3 regions of the Pseudonocardia sp. Ae331_Ps2 genome follow, and region 3 is predicted to be linked to each of the others. Evidence: riboswitches for the same ligand, from Rfam matches in the RefSeq annotation. Region 3 holds a riboswitch; each other region holds the start of a gene.

Region 1 (9,447 bases), 2.5 Mb from region 3:
GGGCACCGGCATCGTGCGCGACGGCCGCGGCACCCCGCCGGTGGGCACCGGAGCGTTCCGCTGGCTGCCCGGGTCCCCGGACGCGCTCTACCGGCACGACGGCCACTGGCTGGGCGCGGCGCGCTCGCCCGCCGTGGAGTTCGTGGTGGACGACGACGAGGAGAACCGCTACCAGTCCCTCGTGGACGGTCACGTGCACTGGGCGCACGACCTGTTCCCGCACAGCGCGCGCCGGCTGCTCGGGCGGGTCGGCACGACGGTGGTGTCCGCGCCGGGCTCGGCGACCCGCTTCCTCGACGTCGGCCCGGCCGGGTCGGCCCCCGGCACCGGTACGGCGGGCGGCACGACCGCCGGGGCGTCCGGCGACGTGCTCGGCGATCCCCGGCTGGCCGAGGCGGTCCGGCTCGGCATCGACCGGACCGAGCTCGTCCGCGAGGTGCTGCTCGACCTCGCCGAGCCGGGCGACGACCTGTTCGGCCCGGGCCTGGCGTATCACCCGGCCGGGTTCGCGCCGGTGGAGCGCGACGTCGCCCGCGCGCGGGAGCTCGTCGCGGCGGCGGGCGCGGACCGGCTGGAGGTGCCGCTGCTGTTCGACCCGTTCGACCCGATGTCGCGCCCGGCCGCCGACACCGTCGTGGAACAGCTCGCCGAGATCGGGCTGACCTGCACGCCGCGCGAGCCGGACCCGCCCGACGCCGTCCCGACCCCGGGCATCCGGTTCCGCCGGGCCGCGGCGACCCCGCTCCCGCTGTACCTGCGCGCGACCGCGGGCCCGGACCCCGCCGACGACGCCCCGCCCGCCGCGACCGCGGGCGACGACGGCGCGCCGGCCGCACCGGCCGCGGCGGGACGGGCCGACGTGCGTGCCCTGCTCGCCACCGCGCGCGGGGTGCCCGACGAGGCGCGCCGGGTCGAGGCCCTGCGACGCGCCCAGCTCCTGCTGCGCGACCGCTCGACCGTCTGGTCCTCGGGCGACGAGCACGTCGGCGTCTCCGCCGACCTGACCGGCGTCGAGCCCGCCCGGCCCGACACCGCCACCTGGGCCCGGTTCCACCGGCTGCGGATGGGGTGACCCGCTGCGGGCGGGGCTCGGAACCGCTCCCGGCCGCAGGACGGGCGTGCGCAGCCGGGCCAGGGGCCCGGCCGCGCACGCCCCGCCGGGCCTCAGGCGCCGGCGTGCTCGCGCAGCAGCGCCGCCGTCTCGCGGGTGACCTCGGCGTGCAGCCGACAGTGCTCGTGGTGGTCGGCGTGGGCGCCGCAGGCCGCGGCGGACGCCTCGCAGGCCAGCGCGGCGGCCGAGGCGGCGGCCTCGCCGACGGCCTTGTCCCCGGTGCGGCGGCCGAGCACGGCCGCGGCGGCGGTGCAGAGGTCGGCGGCGTCGAGCGCCAGCAGGACCTCGGTCTCCATCCCGCCGGAGGCGACCATCGCCGAGGCGCAGGCGGTGCTCGCGCGGGCGGCGTCGTGCAGCTTCTCGACGACGACGGCCGGGGTGGTGACGCCGGCGGCGTCCAGGACGTGGTGGCTCACGGGATCTCCCTGTCGATGGTGGAACGGTCGGCGGCGGAGTACCCCACGGCGGGCCCTGCCTACCCGCCGCGCCTCGTCGACCACGACCGTCCGCCGGGCCGGTGCCGCCGGACACCCGTCGTCGCCGTGATCACCTGAACAGTTCGTCAGGTGTCACGTAGGGTCGGGGCGTGTCCGCCCTCCCCGCCGTCACCGCCTGCCGGGGGTGCTGCTGCGGCTCCGGCCGCAAGCACCCCGGCCTCGACCGCGACCACCACGACCGGCTGCTCGACCGGCTGACCGACGGCCTGGCCGGGCACGCCCGGCTGCGCACCAGCGAGTGCCTGGGCCCGTGCGCGGACTCCGACGTCCTGGTGGTCGCCCCGGCGCCCGGGGCCCGCCGGGCGGGCGCCCGCCCGGTCTGGCTCCGTGCGGTCCTGGACGCCGCGACCACGGACGCGGTCGCGGCCTGGGTGCGCGCCGGCGGGCCGGGCCTCGCCGCCGTCCCGCCCGCACTCGCGGGGCACGTGTTCGCCCCCGGCCCCCGGGCGACGGCCGAGGGACGGGCGGCGGGCTGACCCCGGACCGCCGGTCACCGAGGGGGGTCGCATCCGCACCGATGGGGGGATGGAGTAGCTCTGCCCACAAGATGTAGTGTCCGGATTACTGGTGGTTCACCGGCCCGCCCGGGCCGGTGAGGCAAGAGGGAACCCGGTGGGAATCCGGGACTGCCCCGCAGCGGTGAACGGGAACGACCGCCGTCAACAGCACTGGGAGTGATCCCGGGAAGCGACGGCCAGTAGGTGTGAGCAGTGCGCCCGTGAGTCCGAAGACCTGCCACCGGTGCGCGTACCGACCGGTGCGCGCTGCTCCGGGGCCTCGTGGGACGGCGCCAGGGTGCGGTGGGCCGCCGACGGCACGGGACCCGCCGCCTCCTCGCACCGCGCCCGCCCCCGGAGGCGACGGCGACTCGCGAGGAGAGAGCCCGTGACGGCTTCCACCGCTGCACCGGCAACAGCACCCCCGGCCCTGCGCGTCATCCGGCGCGACGGCTCCGAGACCGGGTTCGACGCCACGAAGATCTCGGTGGCGACGACCAAGGCGTTCCTGGCGGTCGAGGGGGACTCGGGCGCGACGTCGTCGCGGCTGCACCACCTCGTGGCCGGGCTGACCGACCAGGTCGTCGCGGCGCTGACCCGGCACCCGGCGCACGCCGTGCACGTCGAGCAGATCCAGGACCAGGTCGAGCTCGCCCTGATGCGCGGCGGCCACCACAAGGTCGCCCGTTCCTACGTGCTCTACCGCGAGCAGCAGGCACGGGCCCGGGAACGCGACGGCGGGGACAGCGTGTCGGACGCACCGGTCGTGCACGTCACCGGGCCCGACGGCAGCCGGACCCCACTGGACCGTGACCGGGTCGCCGCGGTGCTCGGCGAGGCGTGCGACGGCATCGACGACGTCGCGCCGGAGCCGGTGCTCGCCGAGCTGGACCGCACCGTCTACGACGGCATCACCGCCGACGAGCTGGCCCAGGCCCTGGTCCTGGCCGCCCGCACCCTGGTGGAGCGCGAGCCCGCCTACTCCCTGGTGGCGTCCCGACTGCTGCTGGACCGGCTCCGCGCCGAGGCCGTCTCGCACCTGGCGGGCACCCGGGAGACCCCGGACCACGCGACGATGACCGAGCGGTACGCGTCCTACACGAAGGACTACCTGCGCCACGCCATCGCGATCGGCCTGGTCGACCCCGAGCTCGCGACCTTCGACCTGGACCGGGTCACCGCCGCCCTCCGCCCGGACCGTGACCTGCAGATCGGCTTCCTCGGCCTGCAGACCCTCTACGACCGCTACTTCCTGCACGAGCGCGGCGTGCGCTTCGAGCTGCCGCAGGCGTTCTTCCTGCGGGTCGCGATGGGGCTGGCGGTGCGCGAGATCGACCGCGAGGCCCGGGCGATCGAGTTCTACGAGGTCCTGTCCAGCTTCGACTTCATGGCCTCGACCCCGACGCTGTTCAACTCCGGCACCACCCGGCCGCAGCTGTCGTCGTGCTTCCTCACCACCGTCGACGACGACCTGGAGTCGATCTTCGGCGGGTACCGGAACAACGCGCTGCTGGCCAAGTACTCCGGTGGGCTCGGCAACGACTGGACCCCGGTCCGCGGCCTCGGCGCGCACATCCGCGGCACCAACGGCGTCTCCCAGGGGGTGGTGCCGTTCCTCAAGATCGCCGGGGACACGGCCGTCGCGGTGAACCAGGGCGGCAAGCGCAAGGGCGCGGCGTGCGCCTACCTGGAGACCTGGCACGTCGACATCGAGGAGTTCCTCGACCTGCGCAAGAACACCGGCGACGACCGCCGCCGGACCCACGACATGAACACCGCGAACTGGGTGCCCGACGAGTTCCTGCGCCGCGTGCAGGCCGACGCCGAGTGGACACTGTTCTCCCCGGACGAGGTGCCCGACCTGCACGACCTCTACGGCACCGCGTTCGCCCAGCGGTACCGCGAGTACGAGGCGGCCGCGGCGCGCGGCGAGATCCGGGTGCACCGCACGGTGCGCGCGGTCGAGCTGTGGCGGCGGATGCTGACCATGCTGTTCGAGACCGGGCACCCGTGGATCACGTTCAAGGACCCGTGCAACCTGCGCAGCCCGCAGCAGCACGCGGGGGTGGTGCACTCGTCGAACCTGTGCACCGAGATCACCCTGAACACCCGCGCCGGCGACGAGGGCGAGGTCGCGGTCTGCAACCTCGGCTCGGTGAACCTCGCCGCGCACGTCACGCGCGACGGGCTCGACGCGGACAAGCTCCGTCGCACGGTGACGACCGCGGTGCGGATGCTCGACAACGTCGTGGACATCAACTTCTACACGATCCCCGAGGCCCGCCGGTCCAACCTGCGCCACCGCCCGGTCGGCCTGGGCATGATGGGCTTCTCCGACGCGCTGTTCGTCCAGCGCATCGCCCCCGCGAGCGACGCGGCCGTCGAGTTCGCCGACACCTCGGCCGAGCTCCTGAGCTTCCACGCGATCACCGCGTCGTCGGACCTGGCGGTCGAGCGCGGCCGCTACGCCAGCTTCGACGGGTCGCTGTGGAGCCGCGGGATCCTGCCGCTGGACTCGCTCGACCTGCTGGCCGCGGCCCGCGGCGACGGCGAGCTCGAGATCGACCGGTCGTCCACGCTGGACTGGGACACACTGCGGGAGAAGGTCCGCACCCAGGGGATGCGCAACTCCAACGTGCTCGCGATCGCCCCGACGGCGACGATCTCGAACATCTGCGGGGTCGGGCAGTCGATCGAGCCGATCCACCTCAACCTGTACGTGAAGTCCAACATGTCCGGCGACTTCACCGTGATCAACCCGCACCTGGTCCGCGACCTCAAGGAGCGCGGGCTGTGGGACGAGGTGATGGTCGCCGACCTGAAGTACTTCGACGGGTCGCTGGCCGAGATCGACCGGGTCCCCGCCGACCTGAAGGAGCTCTACGCGACCGCGTTCGAGATCGAGCCGAGCCGGCTCGTGGCCGCGGCGTCGCGCCGGCAGAAGTGGCTCGACCAGGCCCAGTCGTTGAACCTCTACCTGGCCTCCCCCAGCGGCCGTGCCCTGGACGAGCTCTACCGCCTGGCCTGGCGTTCGGGCCTCAAGACCACCTACTACCTGCGCACCCGCGCGGCGACGGCCGTCGAGAAGTCCACCCTCACCGGCACCGACGGCCGACTGACCGGCGTGCCCAGCACCCCCGCGGCCGCCCCGGCCCCGGCGGCCCCGGCGCCGTCGCCCGCGGCGACCGTGCCCGCGGTCCCCGTCACCGCCCCCGATCTCGACCCGGGCGCCGCCTGCTCGGTCGACGACCCCGACTGCGAGGCCTGCCAGTGAGCACCCCGACCACCGACCGCCACACGGGCGCCGACACCAGCGGGCTCGGCGAGATCGCCCGCGGCGCCGCCCCGATCGACGCCGACGACAAGCGCATGATCAACGCGCGGGCCGACGTCAACCAGCTCCTGCCGCTCAAGTACACCTGGGCCTGGGAGAAGTACCTGGCCGGCTGCGCCAACCACTGGATGCCGACCGAGGTCGCCATGCAGGCCGACATCGCGCTGTGGCGCTCCCCCGGCGGCCTCACCGACGACGAGCGCCTGATGCTCACCCGCAACCTCGGCTTCTTCGCCACCGCCGAGTCGCTGGTCGCGAACAACATCGTGCTCGCCGTCTACCGCCACCTCACCAACCCCGAGTGCCGGCAGTACCTGCTGCGGCAGTCGTTCGAGGAGGCGGTGCACACCCACACGTTCCAGTACGTGTGCGAGTCCCTCGGGCTCGACGAGGGCGAGCTGTTCAACGCCTACCGGACCGTCCCGTCGATCACCGAGAAGGACGCCTGGGCGCTGCGCTACACCCAGGCGCTGTCCGACCCGGACTTCCGCACCGGCACCCCGGAGAACGACCGCGCGTTCCTGCGCGACCTGGTCGCCTTCTACGTGGTGTTCGAGGGCATGTGGTTCTACACCGGGTTCGCCCAGATCCTCGCGCTCGGCCGGCGCAACAAGATGGTGGGCATCGCCGAGCAGTACCAGTACATCCTGCGCGACGAGTCGATCCACCTGAACTTCGGCATCGACTGCATCAACCAGATCAAGATCGAGAACCCGCACCTGTGGACCGCGGGGTTCGTCGCGGAGATCCGGACGATGCTGCGGGAGGCGTGCGAGCTGGAGGTCGCCTACGCCCGCGACACCATGCCCCGCGGGATGCTCGGGCTCACCGCCGAGTCCTGCGAGCGGTACCTGCGGTTCATCACCGACCGGCGCGCCGAGCAGATCGGGCTCGCCCCGCTGTTCGGAGAACCGGAGAACCCGTTCCCGTGGATGAGCGAGGCGATGGACCTGCGCAAGGAGAAGAACTTCTTCGAGACGCGGGTGACCGAGTACCGCACCGGGGGCTCGCTGGACTGGGACTGACGGCGGAGCGGACGGGCCGGCCGACGTCGGTCCGTCCGCTCATGCGTTCAGGCCGACCTACCCGAAAGGTGAGGGATCTTCCGGGCACCGCCGCAGCAGCGTCGCCAATCACCGGCAGCAGCCATGACACCGCGGCTGCGGTGGGCGCACGGTGGCCGCGATCGCGCCGCCCGCTCCGGGCGGCCCCGACGCCGGGAGTCCGTCGATGTCCGCCCCCCAGCCCGTCCCCACCGGGGCCCCCTCCCCCGCCCGCCGGTGGCGTGCCGCCCTCGACCGCCACGACCGCCGGTCGCTCGCCGGCATGTTCGGGTTCATCGCGCTGCTGCACGTCCTGGGGTTCGGCGTGCTCGTCGTCCTCGTCGCGCCGGCGCACTACGACCTCGGCTCCTCCGGGGTGTTCGGCATCGGGATCGGTGTGCTCGCCTACACCCTCGGCCTGCGGCACGCCTTCGACGCCGACCACATCGCCGCGATCGACAACACCACCCGCAAGCTGCTCGCCGACGGCGGCCGCCGACCGCTGTCGGTCGGGTTCTGGTTCTCCCTCGGCCACTCGACGGTGGTGTTCGCCCTGACCTTCCTGCTCGGGCTCGGGGTCCGGGCACTCGCCGGGCAGGTCGGCGACGACGACTCCACCCTGCACGCCGTCACCGGGATCATCGGGTCGTCGGTGTCCGGGGTGTTCCTGTGGATCATCGGGCTGCTCAACCTGGTCGTGCTGGTCGGGATCGTCGGGGTGTTCCGGCGGATGCGGCGCGGCGAGTACAGCGAGGCCGAGCTGGAGGAGCACCTCGCCAAGCGGGGCCTGATGAACCGCTTCCTCGGTGGGCTGGCCCGGTCGGTGCGCAAGCCATGGCACATCTACCCGATCGGCTTCCTGTTCGGACTCGGCTTCGACACCGCGACCGAGGTGACGCTGCTCGTGCTGGCCGGCGGTGCCGCCGCGTTCGCCCTGCCGTTCTACGCGATCCTCGTGCTGCCGGTGCTGTTCGCGGCCGGGATGAGCCTGCTCGACACCGTCGACGGCGTCTTCATGAACGTCGCCTACGGCTGGGCCTTCGCCCGGCCGGTGCGCAAGGTCTACTACAACATCACCATCACGGCGCTGTCCGTCGCCGTCGCGCTGGTCATCGGCACCATCGAGCTCGTGAGCGTGCTGGTGCAGGAGACCGGAACCACCTCCGCGCCGCTGGTCGCGGTCGCCGGCATCCCGCTCGACGACGCCGGCTACGGCATCGTCGGCCTCTTCGTCGTCGCCTGGCTGGTGGCGCTCGCGGTCTGGCGGTTCGGCCGGGTCGAGCAGCGGTGGGCCGCCGCGCCCACGGAGGGCCCGACGGAGGCCGTCAGGAGGTGACGGGCATCTGCTCGGCCACGTCCGCCATGTCCTGCTCGGTCGGCGCGTCGTCCTGGGTCAGGTCGCGCCGCCAGTACCCGGTGAACGCGACCCGGGCCTTGTCGAGCCCGCGCTCGCCGACCAGGTGGCGGCGGACCGCCCGCACCGCGGACGCCTCCCCGGCGACCCAGGCGAACACCGGCTCCGCCGGGGTCGCCGGGAGCTCCACCGCGCGCACCGCGTCGAGCAGGGTTCCCGCGCCGCGGTGCACCCAGTGCACGTCGGCGCCGGGGAGCTCCTGCTCCTCCTCCGGTCCGGCGACCTCGACGACCGCGACCGCCCGGGTCCCGGCCGGGAGCTGCTCCACGATCGCCCCGATCGCGGGCAGCGCGGTCTCGTCGCCGACCAGCAGCCGCACCGGCTCGCCGTCCGGGCTGCGGTACCCCGCGACGGCCGGGCCCAGCACCCCGACCGGGTCGCCGATGGCGGCCCGCGCCGCCCAGCGGCTCGCCGGGCCGGCGTGCCCGCCCCCCGGCTCCCCCTCCCCGTGCAGCACGAAGTCGACGACCATCCGGCCGGCGTCGGGGTCCAGGGCGCGCACGGTGTAGGAACGCATCCACGGCCGTCGCTGTTCGGGCACGGCCAGGTAGCGGGCGTACCAGCCGGCGACACTGCCGTCGTCGGGGGCCGGCGGGATCTCGGGGACGCCGCCGTCGCGGGCGAAGAACAGCTTCACCTGCTGGTCGGGGGCGATCTGCTCGACGCCGACAAGGTCGTCGGAGTCGAGGGTGATCCGGCGCATCCGCGGGGTCAGCGGCTCGATGCCGCTCACCCGGGCGATCGCGCAGGACGGCAGTGGTGCGGTCATGAGGGCTCCCCGGTTCCGACGAGCCGCCAGCCGCGGGCGCGGCGGCGGGAGTTCCAGAAGGCGGCGTACCGGCCCTGCTGGGCCCGCAGCTCGGCGTGCGTGCCGACCTCGGCGACCCGGCCGTCGTCGAGCACGACGATCCGGTCCGCGCCGACCACCGTGGGCAGCCGGTGGGCGATCACCAGGACGGTGCTGCGCTGCGCCAGGACCCGCATCGACTCCGTGAAGAACCGCTCGTTCTCCGGGTCGAGCGCGGCGGTGGCCTCGTCGAGCAGCACGATGTCGGCGTTCTTGAGCAGCGCGCGGGCGACCGACACCCGCTGGCGCTCCCCGCCCGACAGCGACGTGCCGCCCTCCCCGACCCGGGTGTCCCAGCCGTCGGGGAGCCGCTCGACGATCTCGGTCACCCCGGCCAGCCGGGCGGCCTCGGCGACCTCGGCGTCGGTGGCGGCCGGGCGGCCGAGACGGACGTTGGCCTCCAGCGTCCCGTCGAACAGGTAGACGTCCTGGAAGACCAGCGCCAGCTGGGCCATCAGGTCCTCGGTGGTCTGGTCCCGGACGTCGGCACCGCCCACCCGCACGGTGCCGGTGTCGACGTCCCAGAAGCGCGCGACCAGCCGGGTCACCGTGGTCTTGCCCGACCCGGACGCGCCGACCAGCGCGACCGTCTCGCGCGGCGCGATCCGCAGCGTGACGTCGCGCAGCACCGGCGTCGACGGCTCGTAGCCGAACCCGACCCCGTCGAGCTCGACGGCCCCGGGATCGTGCCGCTCCGCCGACCA
Region 2 (9,447 bases), 2.5 Mb from region 3:
TCGCTTCCATGCCGACGCCCGATCAGACCGGGCGCTTGCGGGAGCCGCCGAAGGAGCGGGTGCCCTGGCCGGGCGAGACCTTCCGGATCGCCGACGGCGGCGGGGCCACGCCGCCCGGGAGGCCGCCGTAGATGCCGCCGTGCCGGCCCGCCTGGTCCTTCGCCGCGCGCTTGGCGCGGCCGTCGACGTCGCCGTCGTCCGGGTCGTCGCCACGGGCGCCCGCGGTGCGCGCCGGCGGGGCGGCGGGCTCGTCGTGGTCGTGGTCGCCGTCGTGGCCGTGTCCATGCCCATGGCCGTGCCCGTGTCCGTGGCCGTGCTCGGCGACGACCGCGTTCGGGTCGACCAGCCGCGGCAGCGCGTCCAGGGCCTTCGTGACGTCCTTGTCGTACTTGACCACGACCGAGACGGTGTCGGAGAGGACCTGCGAGCTCAGCTCGCCGACGCCCAGGACGGCCAGCGTGCGGGCCCAGTCGATGGTCTCCGAGATCGACGGCGACTTGCGCAGCTCCAGCTCGCGCAGTCCGCGCACGACGTTGACGAGCTCCTCGGCCAGCTGGTCCGACAGCCCGGTCTTCTTCGACTTCACGATCTCCAGCTCGCGGGAGGCCGACGGGTAGTCGAGGAACAGGTGCAGGCAGCGACGCTTGAGCGCGGCGGCGAGGTCCCGGGTGTTGTTCGAGGTCAGCAGCACGTACGGGCGCTGCGTCGCGACGAAGGTCCCGATCTCGGGGACGGAGATCTGGAACTCGCCCAGGGTCTCCAGCAGTACGGCCTCCAGCGCCTCGTCGGCGCGGTCGACCTCGTCGATCAGCAGCACGACGGGCTGCTCGGAGCGGATGGCCTCCAGCAGCGGACGCGGCGCGAGGAAGCGTTCGGAGAAGAACACGCTCTCCTGGGACCCGATGCGGTCGACCGCGGAGGCGAGGTCCGGGGCGTCGGAGACGAGCTGCCCGATCTTCTCGCGGAGGATCTGGGTGTACATCAGCTGCTTGCCGTAGTCCCACTCGTACAGGGCCTTGGTCTCGTCCTGGCCCTCGTAGCACTGCAGACGCAGCAGTCGGCGCCCGGTGGCGACGGCGAGCATCTTGGCCAGCTCGGTCTTGCCGACCCCGGCGGGTCCCTCCAGCAGCAGCGGCTTGTCCAGGCGGGTCAGCAGGAACACCGTCGTCGCCAGGCGGGTGTCGGCGATGTAGCCCTGCTCCCGCAGGGTCTCGACCACCTGGTCGACGGACTCGAAGGGGCCGGTCGAGGCGACGGCCTCCGCCGCCTCGGTCACCGTGGGGACGACAGCCTCGGACACTCGGGTATCTCCTTCGCGGACCGCACCGGCTCTGGTGCGGGGACGAGCGGGGCCGCGGCCGGCGGGCCCACCCACCCGAGTATCGCCTCGGACGGCTGGGCCCGCCGGTGCGACGGTGGACCTCCTGACCTGCGGATCAGGTCAGCAGGTCGTCCAGGTCACCGTTGATGGAGTGGTCGACGACCGGGCGGACGGTCTCGAACGTGCACTCCTTCGGGTTGCCCGGGGTGCAGGCGTCGCCGAGGACGTGGTTGGTGATCCGGTCGACGTCGGCCGCGTCGCCGATGATGGTGGGCGCGTTCTCGTAGAACTTGGTCGGGCCGACCCCGAGCCGGTTCTTCGAGTAGGTGTCCTGCTTGACGTCGGCGAACTTCTCCGGGATGCCCACGTCGCGCAGCAGCCGGATGGACGCGGCGAGCGCCGCGTCGGCGGCCTGCGGCTTGGTCATGCCGCGGGTGTCGACACCCATGGCCTCGGCGATGTCGGCGAAGCGCTCGTAGACCACCGGCATGTTGAACGCCCACACGCGGGGCAGCGCGATGGCGTTGTTCAGGCCGTGGTGGGTGTCGTAGAACGCCGACACAGCGTGGCTGATCGAGTGGATGATGCCGAGACCACCGGAGTTGAACGCCTGGGCGGCGATGTACTGCGCGTACATCATGCCCTCGCGGCCGGAGAGCTCCTGGCCGTTCCAGACGGCCTTGCGCAGGTTCTGGGAGGTCAGCTTGATGGCGTGCAGGGCGTTGCCCAGCGACGGCTGGAAGTCCAGCCGCGAGACGTAGGGCTCCGAGGCGTGGGCGAGCACGTCGAACCCGCACTGCGCGGTGTAGTCGATCGGGCAGTCGTAGTAGAGCACCGGGTCGTCGATCGCGAGGGTGGTGACCGACGCGTCGTCGAAGGCGACGTACTTGTGCGGGTTGTCGGGGTCGGTCGTGGTGTCGGTGATGACGTAGGCCCACGAGGTCTCCGAGCCGGTACCGGCCGTGGTGGAGACCGCGATGTGCGGCGGGTTGGCCGGGTTCTCGGACTTGTTGAAGCCCTCGAACTCGTTGACGTTGCGACCGTCGTGGGCGACCGAGACGCGCGCGCCCTTGCAGGCGTCGTGCGAGGAGCCGCCGCCGATGGAGACGAAGGAGTCGCAGTTGTTCTGCTGGTAGAGGCCCACAGCGTCCATGACGTTGTAGTCCTTGGGGTTCGACTCGACCTTGTCGTACAGCACGACCTCGAGGCCGTGGTACTTCATCGACTCGACGATCTTGTGGACGATGTCGGTGCCGCGCAGGCCCGACGTCATCACCAGGGTCTTCTTGAAGCCCAGCTTGAGCGCCTCGGGGCCGATCAGCTCGTGCGACCCCGGGCCCATGAGCGCGCGAGGGAACGGGTGGAACTCCTTGATGGGGAACGGCTTGAGCAGCTCGTCTACCTGCATGTCAGCCCTTTCTGAGGCAGGCGGATGGGGTCGGGGCCGAACGCTAGGACCCCTGTGGCCGCGCGCACAGGGGTGATCGGCATTACCCCTCGGGAGACCGGGCAGGAAACCCCTCCGAACGGAGGGGGGGCAGGGTGAGGTCGCCCGTCGATCCGTGTGGAGAGGGCTGAGTACTGCAAACATATTGCAACAGGGAGAGTTCGGCAACAGTTCGCCGGGCTCGTCCTGGGTTAGGGTCGGTCCGCCGACGGTTCGTGTCATCCCGGGAACGGGGCGTCACGAGGCAAGAGGGAACCCGGTGGGAATCCGGGACTGCCCCGCAGCGGTGAACGGGAACGACCGCCGTCAACAGCACTGGGAGTGATCCCGGGAAGCGACGGCCAGTAGGTGTGAGCAGTGCGCCCGTGAGTCCGAAGACCTGCCGCCGGTGCGTGCGCCGTCCGGCGTGCGCGGATCCGTGGCCTCGCGGGAGGGCCGGGCGGACGACCGGGCACCGTCGTGCCCGGCGGTCGCGGGCGCCCCCTGCCGGCGACGGGTCCTCCACCGCACTCGCGAGGAGAGAGGGCCGTGAGCATTCCTTCCAGCAGCACCATCGGCAGCACCGTCCTGGGGTACCCCCGGATCGGGCCGGACCGGGAGCTCAAGCGGGCGACCGAGGCGTACTGGGCCGGGCGGAGCGACGCGTCGGCACTGCACGACGTCGCCGCCGGACTGCGCCGCGACACCTGGACCGGGTTGCGCGACGCCGGGCTCGGCTCGGTGCCGGGCAACACGTTCTCGTTCTACGACCACGTCGGAGACACCGCGCTGGCGGTCGGGGCGGTGCCGGAGCGCTTCGCCGGCATCACCGACCCGCTGGAGCGGCTGTTCGCGATGGCGCGCGGCCGCACCGGTGCCCCGGCCTGCGAGATGACCAAGTGGTTCGACACGAACTACCACTACCTGGTCCCCGAGGTCGGCCCGGCCACCCGGCTCGCGCCGGGCAGCCGCAAGGCCCTCGACGAGTTCCGAGAGGCCCTGCGCATCGGGATCACCACCCGCCCGGTGCTGGTCGGACCGGTGACCTTCCTGCTGCTGTCGAAACCGGCCGACGGCGCACCGGAGGGCTTCCGTCCGCTGGACCTGCTCGGGCCGCTCGTCGAGGTCTACCGCGACCTGCTCGCCGAGCTCGCCGAGGCGGGCGCGGAATGGGTGCAGCTCGACGAGCCCGCCTTCGCCGCCGACCGGACGCCGGAGGAGATCGCGGCGCTGCGCCGGGCCTACGACCGGCTCGCCTCGGCGACCCGGCGGCCGAAGATCCTCGTCGCGTCGTACTTCGGGGAGCTGGGCCCGGCGCTGCCCGCGCTCGCCGCCACGGCCGTCGAGGGGCTGGCGCTCGACCTCGTCGCGGGGGGTGCCGACCTCGATGCCCTCGACCCGGCGGTCCCCGGGCTGGACCGGAAGGTGGTGCTGGCCGGCGTCGTCGACGGGCGCAACGTGTGGCGCACCGACCTGGACCGGGCGCTGGCGACGGCGCAGCGGCTGGTCGGCGTCGCGGGGCGGGTCGAGGTCTCCACGTCGTGCTCGCTGCTGCACGTTCCCTACGACCTGACCGTCGAGACGGCCCTGCCCGGCGACGTCGTCGACATGCTGGCGTTCGCCCGGCAGAAGGTCGAGGAGGTCGTGCTCCTCAGGCGCGCCCTGCACGAGGGCCCGGACGCGGTCGCGGCGGAGTTCGACGCCGCACGAGCCACCAGAGAGCGGGTCGCGGCCACCGCGCGCCGCGACGAGCGGGTGCGCTCCCGGCTCGCCGCTCTCGGCCCCGACCACTACCGGCGCAGCCACGGCGACGTGCGGGCGAAGGTCCAGCGCGAGGCGCTCGGCCTGCCCGTCGTCCCCACGACGACGATCGGCTCCTTCCCGCAGACCGCGCAGATCCGGCGCGACCGGGCCGCGCACCGCTCCGGCGTGATCGACACCGGCACCTACACCGAGCGGATGCGCCAGGAGATCGTCCGGGTGGTGCGGCTGCAGGAGGACATCGGGCTCGACGTCCTGGTGCACGGCGAGCCCGAGCGCAACGACATGGTCCAGTACTTCGCCGAGAACCTCGACGGCTTCGCCACCACCGACCACGGCTGGGTGCAGTCCTACGGCTCGCGCTGCGTGCGCCCGCCGATCCTGCACTCCGACGTGTCCCGGCCCCGGCCGATCACCGTCGGCTGGGCGGAGTTCGCGCAGTCGCTGTCCGAGGCGCCGGTGAAGGGGATGCTCACCGGGCCGGTCACCATCCTCGCCTGGTCGTTCGTGCGCGACGACCAGCCGCTGGGCGACACCGCCCGGCAGGTCGGGCTGGCCCTGCGCGACGAGGTCGTCGACCTGGAGGCGGCCGGGATCCGGATCGTCCAGGTCGACGAGCCCGCGCTGCGCGAGCTGCTGCCGCTGCACGAGCGCGACCGGGCCGCCTACCTGGACTGGGCGGTGGACGCGTTCCGGCTGGCCGTCGGTGCCGTCGCCGACACCACCCAGATCCACACCCACCTCTGCTACTCCGAGTTCGGCGAGGTGGTGGGGGCGATCGACGGGCTCGACGCCGACGTCACCACGGTCGAGGCGGCCCGGTCGCGGATGGAGGTGCTGGCCGACCTCGGCCCGGGGGTCCCGCGTGGGCTCGGCCCGGGCGTCTACGACGTCCACTCGCCCGAGGTCCCCGCCACCGACGAGCTGGTCGACCAGCTCCGCGCGGCCCTGCGCCACATCGGCCCGGACCGGCTGTGGGCCAACCCGGACTGCGGGCTCAAGACCCGCGCGGAACCCGAGACGGTCGCGGCGCTGACCAACCTGGTCGCCGCGGCCCGTCGCGTCCGTGAGGCGACCGCGACCGGCTGAGCCCGGTCCGCGCCGGCCACCCGTCGCGGGTGACGAGCGGGCCGTCCGTACGGAGGTTCGGTACGGACGGCCCGCCCGTGCGGGGACTCGTGCCGGGAGTCGTGCGGGACGAGGGCGTTGCTCACGCCGCATTGATTGAATAGGTGCTCAGATGTAGGCATACGGGGTGATCGCACGACAGATGGCCGCACTGCTCGCGGCCGCCGCCCTGCTGCTCGCCGGATGCGGCGCCGGCGGGGGCGGCGGTACCGCGACCCCGGACCCGTCCGGCGAGCTGACCGTGGCCCTGCAGTTCCCGCCGCGCTCCGACTACGCCTTCGACGCCGACGACGGCGCCCGGCTGCAGTCCCTCGGCGTCGCGGAGACCCTGACCACCGTCGACGCCGACGCCCGGTCGGCGCCGATGCTCGCGACCGCGTGGCAGCAGCAGGGCAACGCCTGGCGGTTCACCCTGCGCCAGGGCGTGCGGTTCCACGACGGCTCCCCGCTCACCCCGGACGCCGTCGTCACCGCGCTGCGCTACGTCGCGGGCGTCGAGGCCCCGCCGCGGGCGATCCGCGGCATCGGCTTCGCCGTCGCCCCCGACGGCCCGGACGCCGTGCGCATCACCACCACCGAGCCCGACCCGGTCATGCCGCTGCGTCTGTCCAGCGGCAACCTCGGCATCCTCGCGCCCGCCGCGTACACCGGCGGCGGGGCGCCGGAGTACCTGCGCACCGCGACCGGTCCCTTCGTGCTGGAGTCCGTCAGCGGCACCGACTCCGCGCAGCTGGTCCGCAACGACGACTACTGGGGCGAGCCGGCGGGCGCCGCCCGGGTCACCGTCCGCTACGTCGAGGACCCGCAGGCCAGGGCGCTCGCGATCCAGTCCGGTGACGTCCAGTTCGCCGAGGGCCTGCCGCAGGCCCAGCTCGACCAGGTCCGCTCGGCCGGGGCCGAGGTCGTCGAGTACCCGAACGCGCGCACCGTGCCGCTGCAGCTCAACCAGTCCGCCAAGCCGTTCGACGACCTGCGGGTGCGCCAGGCCGTCACCGCGGCGATCGACCGCCCGGTGCTGGCCCGGCAGGTGCTCGCCGGTGGGGCCGCGCCCGCGGCCGACCTGTTCGGCGGGGCCGTCCCCTGGGGCGAGACAGCTCCGCCGCCGGGCGCCGACGTCGCCCGGGCCCGGCAGCTGCTCGCCGAGGCCGGCTACACCGAGCAGAACCCGCTGACCGTGCGGCTGTGGACCTTCCCGAACCGGCCCGAGCTGCCCGCGCTGGCGAACGCGATCCAGGCGATGCTCGCCTCCGCCGGGGTGCGCGTCGAGATCACCGTCGGGAACTACGACGCCCAGGAGCCGAAGGTCCTCGCCGGTGACTACGACATGTTCCTCAACTCGCGCAGCTACCTGTCCGACTTCCCGGACGCGGCGAGCACGCTGACCTCGGACTACACCTGCGACGGCAGCTACGCGATCGACCAGTACTGCAGCCCCTCCTACGACGCGCTGGTCGACCGGCTCAACTCCACCGTCGACCCGGCGGCCCGCCAGCAGATGTTCCGCGAGGCCGCGGCGATGCTGACCCGCGACGCCGTCGGCGTCATGGTCGTGCACCCGCTCAACACCGCCGTGCTGCGCGGGGCGACCGGCTTCGTCCCCGACCCGCTGCAGATCCGCCCGGTGCTGCCGCAGCTCACCCCGACCACGGGGTGATCGGGCTCCTGCTGCGCCGGCTCCTGGTCGTCGGGCCGGTGCTGCTGGCCGCGTCGGTGCTGGTGTTCGCGCTGCCGCGGCTGGTCGGCGTCGACCCGGCGCGGGCGGTCCTGCGGGCCCGCAGCGCCGAGGCCGTGCCGGACCCGGCGACCGAGGCGCGGCTGCGGTCCTCGCTCGGGCTGGACGCACCGGTCACCGAGCAGTACCTGCGCTGGCTGGGCGGGGTGCTGCGCGGCGACCTCGGCTACGGCTACGTCGCGCGGACCCCGGTCGCCGACCAGATCGCCGACGCCGCGACTGTCTCCGGGCTGCTCGCCGTGCTCGCCCTCGCCCTGGCGGCGGTCGTCGGCATCCCCGCCGGGGTGTACGCTGCGCGCCGTCCCGGCGGGGCGCTCGACCGGTTCCTCGGGCTGGGCACCGTCGCCGGGGTCGCGGTGCCGGAGTTCGTGCTCGCCCCCTGGCTGGTGCTGGTGTTCGCGGTGTGGGCCGGGGCGCTGCCCGCGCTCGGCTGGGGCGACCCCGCCCACCTGGTCCTGCCGGTGCTGACCCTGGCCGCCTACCCGGGGGCGCTCGCCGCCCAGCTCGTCCGCGCCGAGACCGCCGGGGTGCTGAGCCGGCCGCACGTGCTCGTCGCGCGGGCCAAGGGGCTCGGTGAGCACCGGGTCCTGTGGCGGCACGGCGCCCGGCTCGCGACGACCTCGGTGACCGCGCTGGCCGGGATGTTCGTCGCCGGGCTGCTGGGCGGCTCGGTGGTGGTCGAGGTCGTGTTCGGGATCCCGGGGCTGGGCCGCTTGCTGCACCGGGCCGTCGTCGCGCAGGACCTGCCGGTGGTGCAGGCGGGCACGCTGCTCGTCGTCGCGGTCGCGGTGGTCGCGGGGGTGCTGGTGGAGGTGCTGGCGACGGCGCTGGACCCGGTGCTGCGCTCGGCGGGGTCGCGGTGAGGGCCCGGGCGCGGACCGCGTGGTGGGTCGCGGCCGGGGTGGCCGCCCTGCTCGTGGTGGGGCCGGTGCCGATGCTCGTTCCGGCAGGCCTGCTCTGGGTGCCGCTGCCCGACCCGGACGCCGTCGACTTCGCCGGGATGCTCGCCGGCCCGTCCGCGGCCCACCCGCTGGGCACCGACCAGCTGGGCCGGGACCTGCTCGCGCGCACCGTCCACGGCGGACGGCTGACGGTCGGGCTGGCGCTGTCCGCGGTGCTGGTCACCGGGGTGGTCGGGGTCGCCGTCGGGGCGCTCGCCGCGGTCGCGGGCCCGGTCGGGCGGGCGGTGATGCGGGTGGTCGACGTCCTGGCCGCGATCCCGGTGGTGCTGTTCGGGCTGCTCGCCGCGGTCGCGCTGGGTCCGGGCGTCGGATCCCTGCTGGTGGCGGTCACGGTGATCGCCTGGACGCCGTTCGCCCGGCAGACCTACCTGCTCGCCCTCGCCGAGCGCCAGCGGGAGTACGTGACGGCGGCGGTCGCCCTCGGCGCCGGGCCCGGGCGGGTCCTGACCCGGCACGTCGCCCGGAACCTCGTCCCGCCGCTGGCCGCGCACGCCTGCGTCCGGTTCGCGAGCACCCTGCTCACCGTCTCCGGGCTGTCGTTCCTCGGGCTCGGCGTGCAGCCGCCGACCGCGGAGTGGGGCGCGATGGTGGCCGAGGGCCGCGAGTACCTGTTCGGCGCGCCGCAGGTGGTGCTCGTGCCCTCGCTGGCGGTCGTGCTGACGGCCGGGACGGCCCTGTGGTGGGGACGCCGATGGGAACGGGTGGGCGCCCGGTGAGCTCAGGCCGCGTGACCCTGGCCGCGCCCGCCCGCCGGGTCGAGGGGCCTGCCCAGCTCGGGGAACCACCGGAACGCCTCCGGTCTGCCCTCCCAGTCGCAGCCGGCGCACTCCTGGCCGTCGTGCGGGTGCTCGTCCACGATGCCTCCCTATCGTTGTTGCCATCACTGTGCGACAGACCGTGTCGGGGTGTGAACCCTCCCGTCGGAGGGGCAGGGTGAGAGGCGTGGACGTGGACGACGTGGCCGGGGACGCTGTGGTCGGGGACACCGTGGCCGGGCTGCTGGGTGCGTACCTGGCCGACCCGTACGCGGGCTGGAGCATGGGTGCGCCCGGCGCGATCGCCGAGTTCGTCCGGACCCCCGACGAGGCCGTCGTGCCGTCCGGGCCGGGTGCGGTCG
Region 3 (9,447 bases):
GCCGCGCCCGCCCGACCGACGGTGCGCCGCGACGGCGGCGGTCGTCGAGATGCAGCTCAGCGGGGTACGGGGCACCCTCGGGCCCCGCTGAGCTGCATCTCGGCGCGTGGACGCCACTCCGGCAGTGTTCGCAGAGCGAACACTTGTGCGTCTGTCGTACGCCGCGTACCGTCGTCGGCGACGGAGGTGAGTGATGGACAAGGTGGTGGCATCCGCCGCGGAGGCGGTCGCCGACATCGGCGACGGGGCGTCGCTCGCGGTCGGCGGGTTCGGCATGTCCGGGGTTCCGACGGTGCTGATCGCGGCGCTGCTGGAACAGGGCGCGACGGACCTGGAGACGATCTCGAACAACCTGGGCGTCGACGGCTTCGGCCTGGGCACCCTGCTCGCCGCCGGGCGCATCCGGCGCACGATCGGCTCCTACGTCGGCAACAACAAGGAGTTCGCCCGCCAGTACCTCGCCGGCGAGCTGGAGCTGGAGCTGACCCCGCAGGGCACCCTCGCCGAGCGACTGCGGGCCGGCGGCGCGGGCATCCCGGCGTTCTACACCCCGGCCGGGGTCGGCACGCTGGTCGCCGAGGGCGGGCTGCCCTGGCGCTACGCGGCCGACGGCTCGGTCGCCGTCGAGTCCCCGGCGAAGGAGACCCGCGAGTTCGACGGCGTGACCTACGTCCTCGAGCGTGCCCTCACCCCGGACTTCGCGCTGGTCCACGCCTGGAAGGGCGACCGGCACGGCAACCTGGTGTTCCGGCGCGCGGCGCGCAACTTCAACCCGGACTGCGCCGCGGCCGGGCGGACGACGATCGCCCAGGTCGAGCACCTGGTCGAGCCCGGGGAGATCGACCCCGACGAGGTCCACACCCCCGGCATCCACGTGCACCGCGTGCTGCACGTCCCCGACGTCGAGAAGCCGGTCGAGTTCAGGACGGTGCGTTGACCATGGCCCTCAACCGTGACGAGATGGCCGCCCGGGGCGCGGCGGAGCTGCCCGACGGCGCGTACGTCAACCTCGGCATCGGCATGCCGACCCTGGTCCCCGGGCACATCCCCGAGGGCCGGACGGTCGTGCTGCACTCGGAGAACGGGATCCTCGGCGTCGGCCCCTACCCCACCGACGACGAGGTCGACCCCGACCTCATCAACGCCGGCAAGGAGACCGTCACCGTCGCCGCCGGTGCCGCCTTCTTCGGCTCCGCCGAGAGCTTCGGCCAGATCCGGGCCGGGAAGCTCGACGTGGCCGTCCTGGGCGGGATGGAGGTCGCCGCGAACGGCGATCTCGCGAACTGGGCGATCCCCGGCAAGATGATCAAGGGGATGGGCGGCGCGATGGACCTCGTCCACGGCGCGCGCTCGGTGATCGTGATGATGGACCACGTCTCCAAGGACGGGTCCCCCAAGATCGTGGAGCGGTGCTCGCTGCCGATCACCGGCCTCGGCTGCGTCACGAAGATCGTCACCGACCTGGCCGTGATCGACGTGACGCCGGACGGGCTCGCACTGGTCGAGACCGCGCCCGGCGTCACCGCCGACGAGGTCCGGGAGAAGACCGGCGCTCCGCTGCGCTGACCCCGACCCGCTGCACCGACGGCCGCCCCGCCGGGTCCACGCCGGCCCCGCCGGGCGCGCCCCCTCGGTCGCGTCCGGCGGCGGCGCGTCCCTCAGGCGGGCGCGCCCGGCGTGACCGGCAGCCGGGACAGGCCCCGGACCAGCGTCGACTCGCGGTAGACGAGCTCCGAGGGGTCGACGGCCAGCGCCAGGTCCGGTCGCTGCGCGATGAGCTTGCCGATCGCCACCCGCCCCTCGGTGCGGGCCAGCTGCGCGCCCAGGCAGAAGTGGATGCCGTGCCCGAAGAACACCCCGGACGAGGAGTCCCGGGTGATGTCGAGGCGATCCGGGTCCGCCAGCCACTCCGGGTCCCGGTTCGCCGCGGCGAGCCCCAGCATCACGGTCGATCCGGCGGGGATGGTCACCCCGGAGTACTCGACGTCCTCGCTGGCGAAGCGCATCGGGGCGTTGGAGACCGGGGACTCGAAGCGCAGGAACTCCTCCACCGCCGAGTTGATCAGCGACGGGTCGGCCTTCAGCCGGGCGTGCTGCTCGGGGTGGGTCAGCAGGGCGAGCACGCCGTTGCCGATCAGGTTGACCGTGGTCTCGTGCCCGGCGATGAGCAACAGGGTCGCCATCGCGACGAGCTCCTCGGAGGACAGCCGGTCGCCGTCGGCGTCGCTGACGGCGAGCAGGCCGGAGAGCAGGGCGTCGTCGGGCTCGGTGCGCTTGCGCTCGATCAGCTCGGCGAGGTAGCCGTTCAGGCTGCCCATCGCGGCGAACTTCTCCTCCTGCGGGGAGTCGTCGACCAGCACCGACGACCACGCGGAGAACTTGTCGCGGTCCTCGGCGGGCACGCCCAGCAGCTCGCAGATGACCAGCACCGGGACGAGGAACGCGTACTGGCGCATGAGGTCGACGGGGCCCTCGGCAGGCAGCGCGTCGAGCAGCTCCTGGGTGATCTCCTCGACCCTGGGCTGCAGGTCGTTCATCCGCCGCACGGTGAACGAGCGGCCGACGAGCTTGCGCAGCCGGGTGTGGTCCGGCGGGTCCATCAGGATCATCATCGGGATCGGCGCGGCCGGCTGGCCCTCGCGCTGGTCGGCGGGCAGCGTGTACCGCCAGTCCTTGCTCAGCCGCGGGTCGACGAACGCGGCGCGGACGTCGGCGTACCGGCTGATCAGCCACACCTTCCCGTCCGGAAGTGCGAGCTCCCGCACCCGCTCCTCGGTGCGCAGGGCCGCGTAGGCGGGGTGCGGGTCGGTCCAGAAGTCGCCCGAGAACAGGTCGTGCGTCTCGGTGCCGGTGGTGGTCAGCGCCATGGGTCCATCGTGCCAGCCGGTGGTAAGCGAGCGCTTACGTCAATCGTGTGACGGAGCACGCAGCCGGGTCGAGATCGATGTCGGCCGGCGACGGCCGGCCGAGGACGACCGACGCGGCCAGCGCGGCCAGCGCCGGCGCGGACTCGATGCCCGACCCGCCCTGCCCAGCGACGAAGAAGAAGCCGGGGTGCTCCGGGCGCGCACCCAGCACGGGGGCACGGTCGGGGGCGAAGGTCCGCAGCCCCGCCCACGCGGTCCGGACAGACCGCAGCCCCAGCGTGGTCGCCGCGCCCACCCGGTCCAGGGCGAGGGCGACGTCGAGCTCGTCGGGACGGGCGTCGCCCGGCTCGGCCTGGGTCTCGTCGGCCGGGGAGACGAGCACCGTGTCCGCCTCGGCCTTGAGGTACCAGCGCTCGGCGGCGTCGACGACCATCGGCAGGACGGCGCCGTCGACGGTGAGCACCGACGGGTCGGCGACCGGGCACGCCGCGATCGTGCGCCGGTAGGGGGTCAGTCCGGCACCGGGCACGCCGGCGAGTGCCGCCACCGCGTCGGCCCAGGCGCCGGCCGCGTCGACGACCGTCTCCGCCCGCACCCGGTGCCCGGCGGCCGTCGTGGCGGTCCAGCCGGAGCCGTCCCGCTCCAGCGCGGCCACCCGGGCCCCGCGCAGCACGGTGCCGCCGCGGGCGCGCAGCCCGCGCCGGTAGCCGTCGTGCAGGGCGGCGGTGTCGACGTCGCAGGCACCGGCGGTCCACGCGGCCGCACGCGGGGCCCGGCGCAGCACCGGCACGCGTCGCCAGGCCTGCTCGGGGTCCAGCGCGACCGGGGCGCCGGGCTCGCCGTGCTGCTCGCGCACCGTCGTGGCGAGGTGGTCGGCGGCCAGGTCGTCGTCGGCGACGTGCAGGACCGGGCGCGGGCTCAGCAGCGGTGGCGTGCCGAGCAGCGCGGGCAGCGCGGCGAACCGCGGGCCCGAGGCGTCGATCAGCGCGCGGAACGGGCCGGAGCCGTGCCCGGGGATGTAGGTCGCCGCGGAGCGGGCGGTGGAGTGGACCGGCAGGTCGTCCTCCGCCTCGGTCAGCACGACCCGGGCGTGCGCGGCCAGCTCCCACGCGACCGACACCCCCGCGATGCCGCCGCCGATCACCAGCACGTCCGCCGTCACCGTGCCCGCCGTCCCTGCCGTACCCGTGCCCGCCGTACCCATGCCCGCGACGATAGGGCGGCGGCGCCGGGGAAAACCGGTGGCACCGGTCGGGGTCGTCGTCGTAGCGTCGCCGCCATGCTGATCCGGTTCCTCTGAGCGACCCGCGCGGTCGATCTCCGCGCCCTCCGTCGCCGGCCCGTGACGTCCTCACCGGGCCCCGGAACCGTCGCCGCCCTCACGCGGCCCCTCCGGCGTCCCCGCGCGTCACCGGCCCCTCTCACCCGGTCCGAGTCCGACCCGATGTTCCGAGGAGGTCGTATGCCCACGACCCGCCACACCACCGCCCACAGCACCGCCCACAGCACCGCCCACAGGGCAGCCCACAGCACAGCCCGACCGACCGACGCGTCCGCGGTTCCCGGTTCCCTGACCGGCGCGACCGGGCCCGGCACGGCCGGCGGGGCGGCACCCGGCGGGGCCACCGCCACCACACCCGCCAACCGCGCCGAGCGCCGTGCGGCCAAGCGCGGCCGGTCCGGCGCGCCGGGCGGCCCGGCGGCACCGCGCACGGCGGGGCCGGCCCCGCAGGCCCGCCCGGCCCACGTCCGCACGGACTTCGCCGCCCGCCGCAGCGGCTGACCGCACGGGGAGCACGGACCGGGCACCGGAGACGCCGACGGGCGACCCTTCGTGTGCCCGGTCCGTGATCACTCCCGGCGGCGCGCCCCGACCGGGGTGCGACGTGGGAGGCTGGACGCCGTGACCGTCACCGTCTGGTGGGCCGCCCCGGCCGATCCCGGCGCCCGCGCCGACCTCGTCGCGCTGCTGGACGCCCACGAACGCGAACGGCTCGTCGCGCTGCGACGGCCCGAGGACCGCGCCCGCTACCTCGCCGCGCACGCGCTGGCCCGGCTCGTGCTCGCCGAGCGGCTCGACGCCGACCCCGCCGAGCTCGTCCTCGACCGGACCTGCCGCTGCGGGGAGCCGCACGGCAAGCCCCGCCTGGCCGGGCGCGGCGACGACCCCGGCTTCTCCCTCACCCACTCCGGCGCGCTGGTCGGTGTCGCGGTCGGGACCGGGCCGGTCGGCGTCGACGTCGAGGCGCACCGCCCCCTGTCCGGCCTCGACGGCCTGGCCCGGCACGCCCTGTCCCCCGCCGAGCTCGCCGCCGGGACGCCCGACGGGACCGGCTTCCTGGTCACCTGGACCCGGAAGGAGGCGCTGCTCAAGGCCACCGGGGAAGGCCTGTCGAGCCCGATGGACGCGATCACCCTGTCCCCGCCGCACGGCCCGGCCCGGGTGCTGGACTGGACCGGCACCGCCGGGAGCTGGTGGGTCACCGACGTCCCCACCGGCCTCGACGACCACCCGGGCGCCGTCGCCGGGGCGGGACCGGTGGCCCCGGCCGTCACCGTCGCCGACGGCGACGCGATCCTGTCGGTGCGCCGGGGCACGATGCACGGGTGATGATGGAGTGACCGCGGCGGCCGACCGCTGGGTGCTGCACCTCGACATGGACGCGTTCTTCGCCTCCGTCGAGCAGCTCACCCGGCCCACCCTGGCCGACCGTCCGGTCCTCGTCGGCGGCGCGGGACCTCGCGGCGTCGTCGCGGGGGCGAGCTACCAGGCCCGGGTGTTCGGGGCACGCTCGGCGATGCCGATGGGCCAGGCGCGGCGGCGCTGCCCGCACGCGACGGTCCTGCCGCCCCGGTTCTCCCTGTACAAGGCGCTGTCCGAGGAGGTCATGGCCGTCCTCGGCGAGTTCTCCCCCGTGCTGGAGCCGGTGTCGGTGGACGAGGCGTTCGTGGAGCCGCCCGACCTCGTGGGCGCCTCCCCCGACCAGGTGCGGGAGTGGGGCACCCGGCTGCGCGGCGCGGTGCGCGACCGCACCGGGCTGCCCGCCTCGGTGGGCGCCGGGTCGGGCAAGCAGATCGCGAAGATCGCCTCCGAGCTGGCCAAGCCGGACGGGCTGCGGGTGATCGCCCACGCCGAGCAGGCGGCCGTGCTCGACCCGCTGCCGGTGCGGTCACTGTGGGGCATCGGGCCGGTCTCCGGCGAGGCGCTGCGGAAGATCGGGATCGAGACGATCGGGCAGCTCGCCGCGATGGACGCCCGCGAGGTCGCCGGGGTGCTGGGTAGTGCGATCGGGTCCGAGCTGCACCGTCTCGCCCGCGGCATCGACGACCGTCCGGTCGCCCCGCGCGGCGCGGCCAAGCAGATCAGCGCGGAGACGACCTTCGACGCCGACCTGACCGCGATGAGCGCGGTGCACACCGCGGTGGAGTCGATCTGCGTCGCCGTGCACCGACGGCTGGTCGCCGACGGTCGGACCGCCCGCACCGTCACCGTGAAGGCGCGGACCGGGGACTTCACCACCCACACCCGGTCGGAGACGACCCCGTTCGGCACCCGGGACCTGGCGACCCTGGTCGCGGTGGCGCGCCGGCTGGCCGAGGGCGCGGTCGGCGAGGGCGGGGTGCGGCTGCTGGGCGTGTCGGTGTCCGGCTTCGGCGACGAGCCGCCGCTGGCCCTGTTCGACGCGGTGCCCTCGGAGAACGGGTGGACGACGGCCTCGGCCCTGGACCCCCCGCCCGCGGCCGACGCCCGGGCCGGCGCGGCGGGGGTGGCCGTGCTCGACGCACCACCGGACACCGACGCACCTCCGGACACCGACGCGAGGACGGGGACGGGCGCGGCCGCGGGGGCCGACAGTCCTGCGGGGACCGGCGGTACCGCGGGGGCCGACGCGACCACGGGTGCCGGCGACGTGCCCGGCCCCGTCCGCCCGGGCCGCCCCGACCGCGAACCCGACCCGGACCGGCCCTGGCGCGCCGGCGACGACGTCGCCCACCCCGAGCACGGCCACGGCTGGGTCCAGGGCGCCGGGCACGGGCGGGTCACCGTGCGCTTCGAGACCGCCTACACCGGGCCCGGCCGCACCCGCACGCTCGACGCCGCCGACCCCGACCTCACCCGGGCCGACCCGCTGGGCAGCTGGCGGGCCTGAGCGCGCCGCCCGCCGGCGGTCTCAGCCGATCAGCGGGCTGCGGTGCGGCGGCGCGACGCGGCTGCCCTCGGCGACCCGGGCCCGCAGCGCCGGGACGGTGCGCGCCAACCCGTCGAGGACCGCACCGAGCGCGGCGTCGGCCGCGGGGTCGCCCCCGACCAGCAGCACCGCGCCGCCGGCGGGTCCGGCGGCGGCCCAGGCCCCGATCCGGGCGACGGCGTCACGCGGGGTGACCGGCTCGACCCGCCACGCCTCGGCGTAGAACAGGGCCGTCGACTCGGCCTGGGGGAAGGCGAAGACGGTCTCGGCGTCGGCCAGCAGGTCGGCGACGTGGGCACCCGGGCGGGGTGCGCCGTCGCCGGACGGGTCGGTACCGAGCACCACCAGGTCGTGGCTCATCGCATGTCCTCCTCGAGGGTCCGCGCCCTCACCAGTGGGAATCCGCGACGACGGGCAGTGTCCTGGCTCCCGGATCCCCGCGCCCTCCCCGGCCTTCCCACCCTCGCGGGCGGTGGCACCGGTGTGGGGAGGGCACTCCCCGGTGACAGTGGCGGGACCGCGCCGGATTCGCACCGGCTTCCTGTTCCGTCGTCGTCGGGGAGCCCATCACGCGACCGGGTCAGTGGTCAACCGTCCCCCGCCCCGACACCCCCCGCAGATGGTCGAGCAGGTCGTGTTCGGCGAGCGTCCCGAGCAGCGGCCCGTCCGGCTCCCGCACGGGCAGCGCGGCTCCCCGGTGCGCGGCGAGCACCCCGAGGACGTCGTGCACCGGGGCGGCCGGGTCCAGCGCGGGCAGCTCCGGGCCGGGCGGGGTGCCGTCGACGGGACGCATCACCTGGGCGACGACGACCCGGCGCAGCGCCTCGTCGGTCGGGGTGTCGGCAGCGAGGTCGATCCCGCGTCGCAGCAGCTTGAGCGTGTAGATGTTGTCCCGCGACACCAGGTTCGACAGGCCGGTGGCCAGGACGACGGCGGCCATCAGCGGCAGGATGAGGGCGTAGTCGCCGGTCAGCTCGAACACGATGAGCACCGCGGTGATCGGGGCGTGCGCCGCCCCCGCGAACACCGCCGCCATGCCGACCAGACCGAACGCGCCGGGGTGCAGGTCCAGCGCCGGGAACAGGGCCGCGGCGGCGTAGCCGAAGGCGGTACCGGCGGTGCCACCGACGAACAGCGACGGCGCGAACACACCGCCGGACCCGCCGATGCCGATGGTGAGGCTGGACGCGAGGATCTTCCCGACGACGAGCAGGAGCAGGAACCCGACGGCGTACCGGCCACCGATCGCGGCCTCCAGCACGGGGTAGCCGACGCCGTACATCTGGGGCAGTGCCAGCAGCAGCGCGCCGAGCAGCAGCCCGCCGACGGCCGGGCGCAGCCACTCCGGGCCGCGCCAGACGGCGTCACAGGCGTCCTCGACGACGTAGAGGATCCGGGCGAAGGCCCAGCCCAGCAGCCCGGCGAGCAGCCCGAGCAGCGCGTAGAGCGGCAGCTGGGCGGGGCTGCCCAGGTCGAAGTGCGGCAGGGTCAGGATCGCGCGGTCGCCGGCGATCACCTCGGCGACGACGTTCGCGACCACCGAGCTGATCACCAGCACGCCGAACGCCTCGGCGCTGAACGACCGCAGGATCAGCTCCAGGCCGAACACCACCCCGGAGACCGGGGCGTCGAACGTCGCGGAGATCCCGCCCGCGGCACCGCAGGCGACCATGAGCACCAGCCGGGTGGCGGGCACCCGCAGCCACTGCCCGATCGCCGAGGCGAGCGCGGAGCCGATCTGCACGATCGGGCCCTCCCGGCCGACGGAGCCGCCGGTCCCGATGCAGATCCCCGACGCGAGCGCCTTCACCGCGGCGACGGTGGCCGGGATCCGCCCGCCCCTGCGCGCGACGGCGAACATCACCTCGGGCACCCCGTGCCCGCGCGCCTCCGGGGCGAACCGCTGGACCAGCGGGCCGTACACCAGGCCGCCGAGCACCGGGGCGATCAGCAGGAACCACACGCCCAGCCCGGGCAGGTGCGGCGAGGCGACCCGGCCGGCGTCGGAGAAGTCCTCCCGCCCGGTGACCAGCCAGGTCACGCCGAGGATCAGCTCGTGGAACAGCACCGACCCGATGCCGGCGCCGATCCCGATGACCGTCGCCAGGCCGACGAGCCCCGGCCGGGTGCCGACGAGCGCGCGGTGCAGCGCGCGGACCGCGGTCACCGCGCACCGCCCTCGGCGGGCACCGGCGCGACGGCCCAGTCGGTCTCGCCGACCTCGCCCGCGGCGTCGGCGAAGCGGCGCAGTGCGTCGCGGACCGCGGTGCGCTCGGCGGCGGGCAGCATCGCGAGCAGCCGGTGCATCTCGGCGCGGCGCAGCCGGGTGACCTCGTCGACGAGCGTCCGCCCGGCGGGGCTGAGCGCGAGGGCGACCTCGCGGCGGTCGT

Evidence for each region. Region 3 has a riboswitch for cobalamin ahead of Ae331Ps2_RS19395 (hypothetical protein). Riboswitches for the same ligand answer to the same signal wherever they lie in the genome.
Region 1: linked by a shared signal. The riboswitch ahead of Ae331Ps2_RS07485 (ribonucleoside-diphosphate reductase subunit alpha) and the one ahead of Ae331Ps2_RS19395 (hypothetical protein) in region 3 are both predicted to bind cobalamin.
Region 2: linked by a shared signal. The riboswitch ahead of metE (5-methyltetrahydropteroyltriglutamate--homocysteine S-methyltransferase) and the one ahead of Ae331Ps2_RS19395 (hypothetical protein) in region 3 are both predicted to bind cobalamin.

What each region holds. Positions count from the first base shown of each region.
Region 1 is NZ_MCIM01000001.1:1,580,034-1,589,480, forward strand. Features, by position in the region: gene Ae331Ps2_RS07470 (ABC transporter substrate-binding protein) at 1-1,072, shown strand, start outside; gene Ae331Ps2_RS07475 (hypothetical protein) at 1,165-1,527, opposite strand; gene Ae331Ps2_RS07480 (hypothetical protein) at 1,698-2,084, shown strand; cobalamin riboswitch at 2,160-2,363, shown strand; gene Ae331Ps2_RS07485 (ribonucleoside-diphosphate reductase subunit alpha) at 2,494-5,379, shown strand; gene Ae331Ps2_RS07490 (ribonucleotide-diphosphate reductase subunit beta) at 5,376-6,464, shown strand; gene Ae331Ps2_RS07495 (HoxN/HupN/NixA family nickel/cobalt transporter) at 6,670-7,818, shown strand; gene Ae331Ps2_RS07500 (siderophore-interacting protein) at 7,808-8,665, opposite strand; gene Ae331Ps2_RS07505 (ABC transporter ATP-binding protein) at 8,662-9,447, opposite strand, start outside.
Region 2 is NZ_MCIM01000001.1:1,594,809-1,604,255, reverse strand. Features, by position in the region: gene Ae331Ps2_RS07560 (VWA domain-containing protein) at 1-10, opposite strand, end outside; gene Ae331Ps2_RS07555 (MoxR family ATPase) at 23-1,300, opposite strand; gene mdo (NDMA-dependent methanol dehydrogenase) at 1,437-2,729, opposite strand; cobalamin riboswitch at 2,961-3,170, shown strand; gene metE (5-methyltetrahydropteroyltriglutamate--homocysteine S-methyltransferase) at 3,297-5,597, shown strand; gene Ae331Ps2_RS07540 (ABC transporter substrate-binding protein) at 5,764-7,290, shown strand; gene Ae331Ps2_RS07535 (ABC transporter permease) at 7,287-8,231, shown strand; gene Ae331Ps2_RS07530 (ABC transporter permease) at 8,228-9,046, shown strand; gene Ae331Ps2_RS31850 (hypothetical protein) at 9,049-9,186, opposite strand; gene Ae331Ps2_RS07525 (hypothetical protein) at 9,273-9,447, shown strand, end outside.
Region 3 is NZ_MCIM01000001.1:4,044,925-4,054,371, reverse strand. Features, by position in the region: gene Ae331Ps2_RS19430 (CoA transferase subunit A) at 194-937, shown strand; gene Ae331Ps2_RS19425 (3-oxoacid CoA-transferase subunit B) at 940-1,566, shown strand; gene Ae331Ps2_RS19420 (cytochrome P450) at 1,659-2,867, opposite strand; gene Ae331Ps2_RS19415 (FAD-binding oxidoreductase) at 2,902-4,071, opposite strand; gene Ae331Ps2_RS19410 (hypothetical protein) at 4,330-4,650, shown strand; gene Ae331Ps2_RS19405 (4'-phosphopantetheinyl transferase superfamily protein) at 4,771-5,478, shown strand; gene Ae331Ps2_RS19400 (DNA polymerase IV) at 5,486-7,018, shown strand; gene Ae331Ps2_RS19395 (hypothetical protein) at 7,040-7,417, opposite strand; cobalamin riboswitch at 7,452-7,641, opposite strand; gene Ae331Ps2_RS19390 (chloride channel protein) at 7,638-9,224, opposite strand; gene Ae331Ps2_RS19385 (MarR family winged helix-turn-helix transcriptional regulator) at 9,221-9,447, opposite strand, start outside.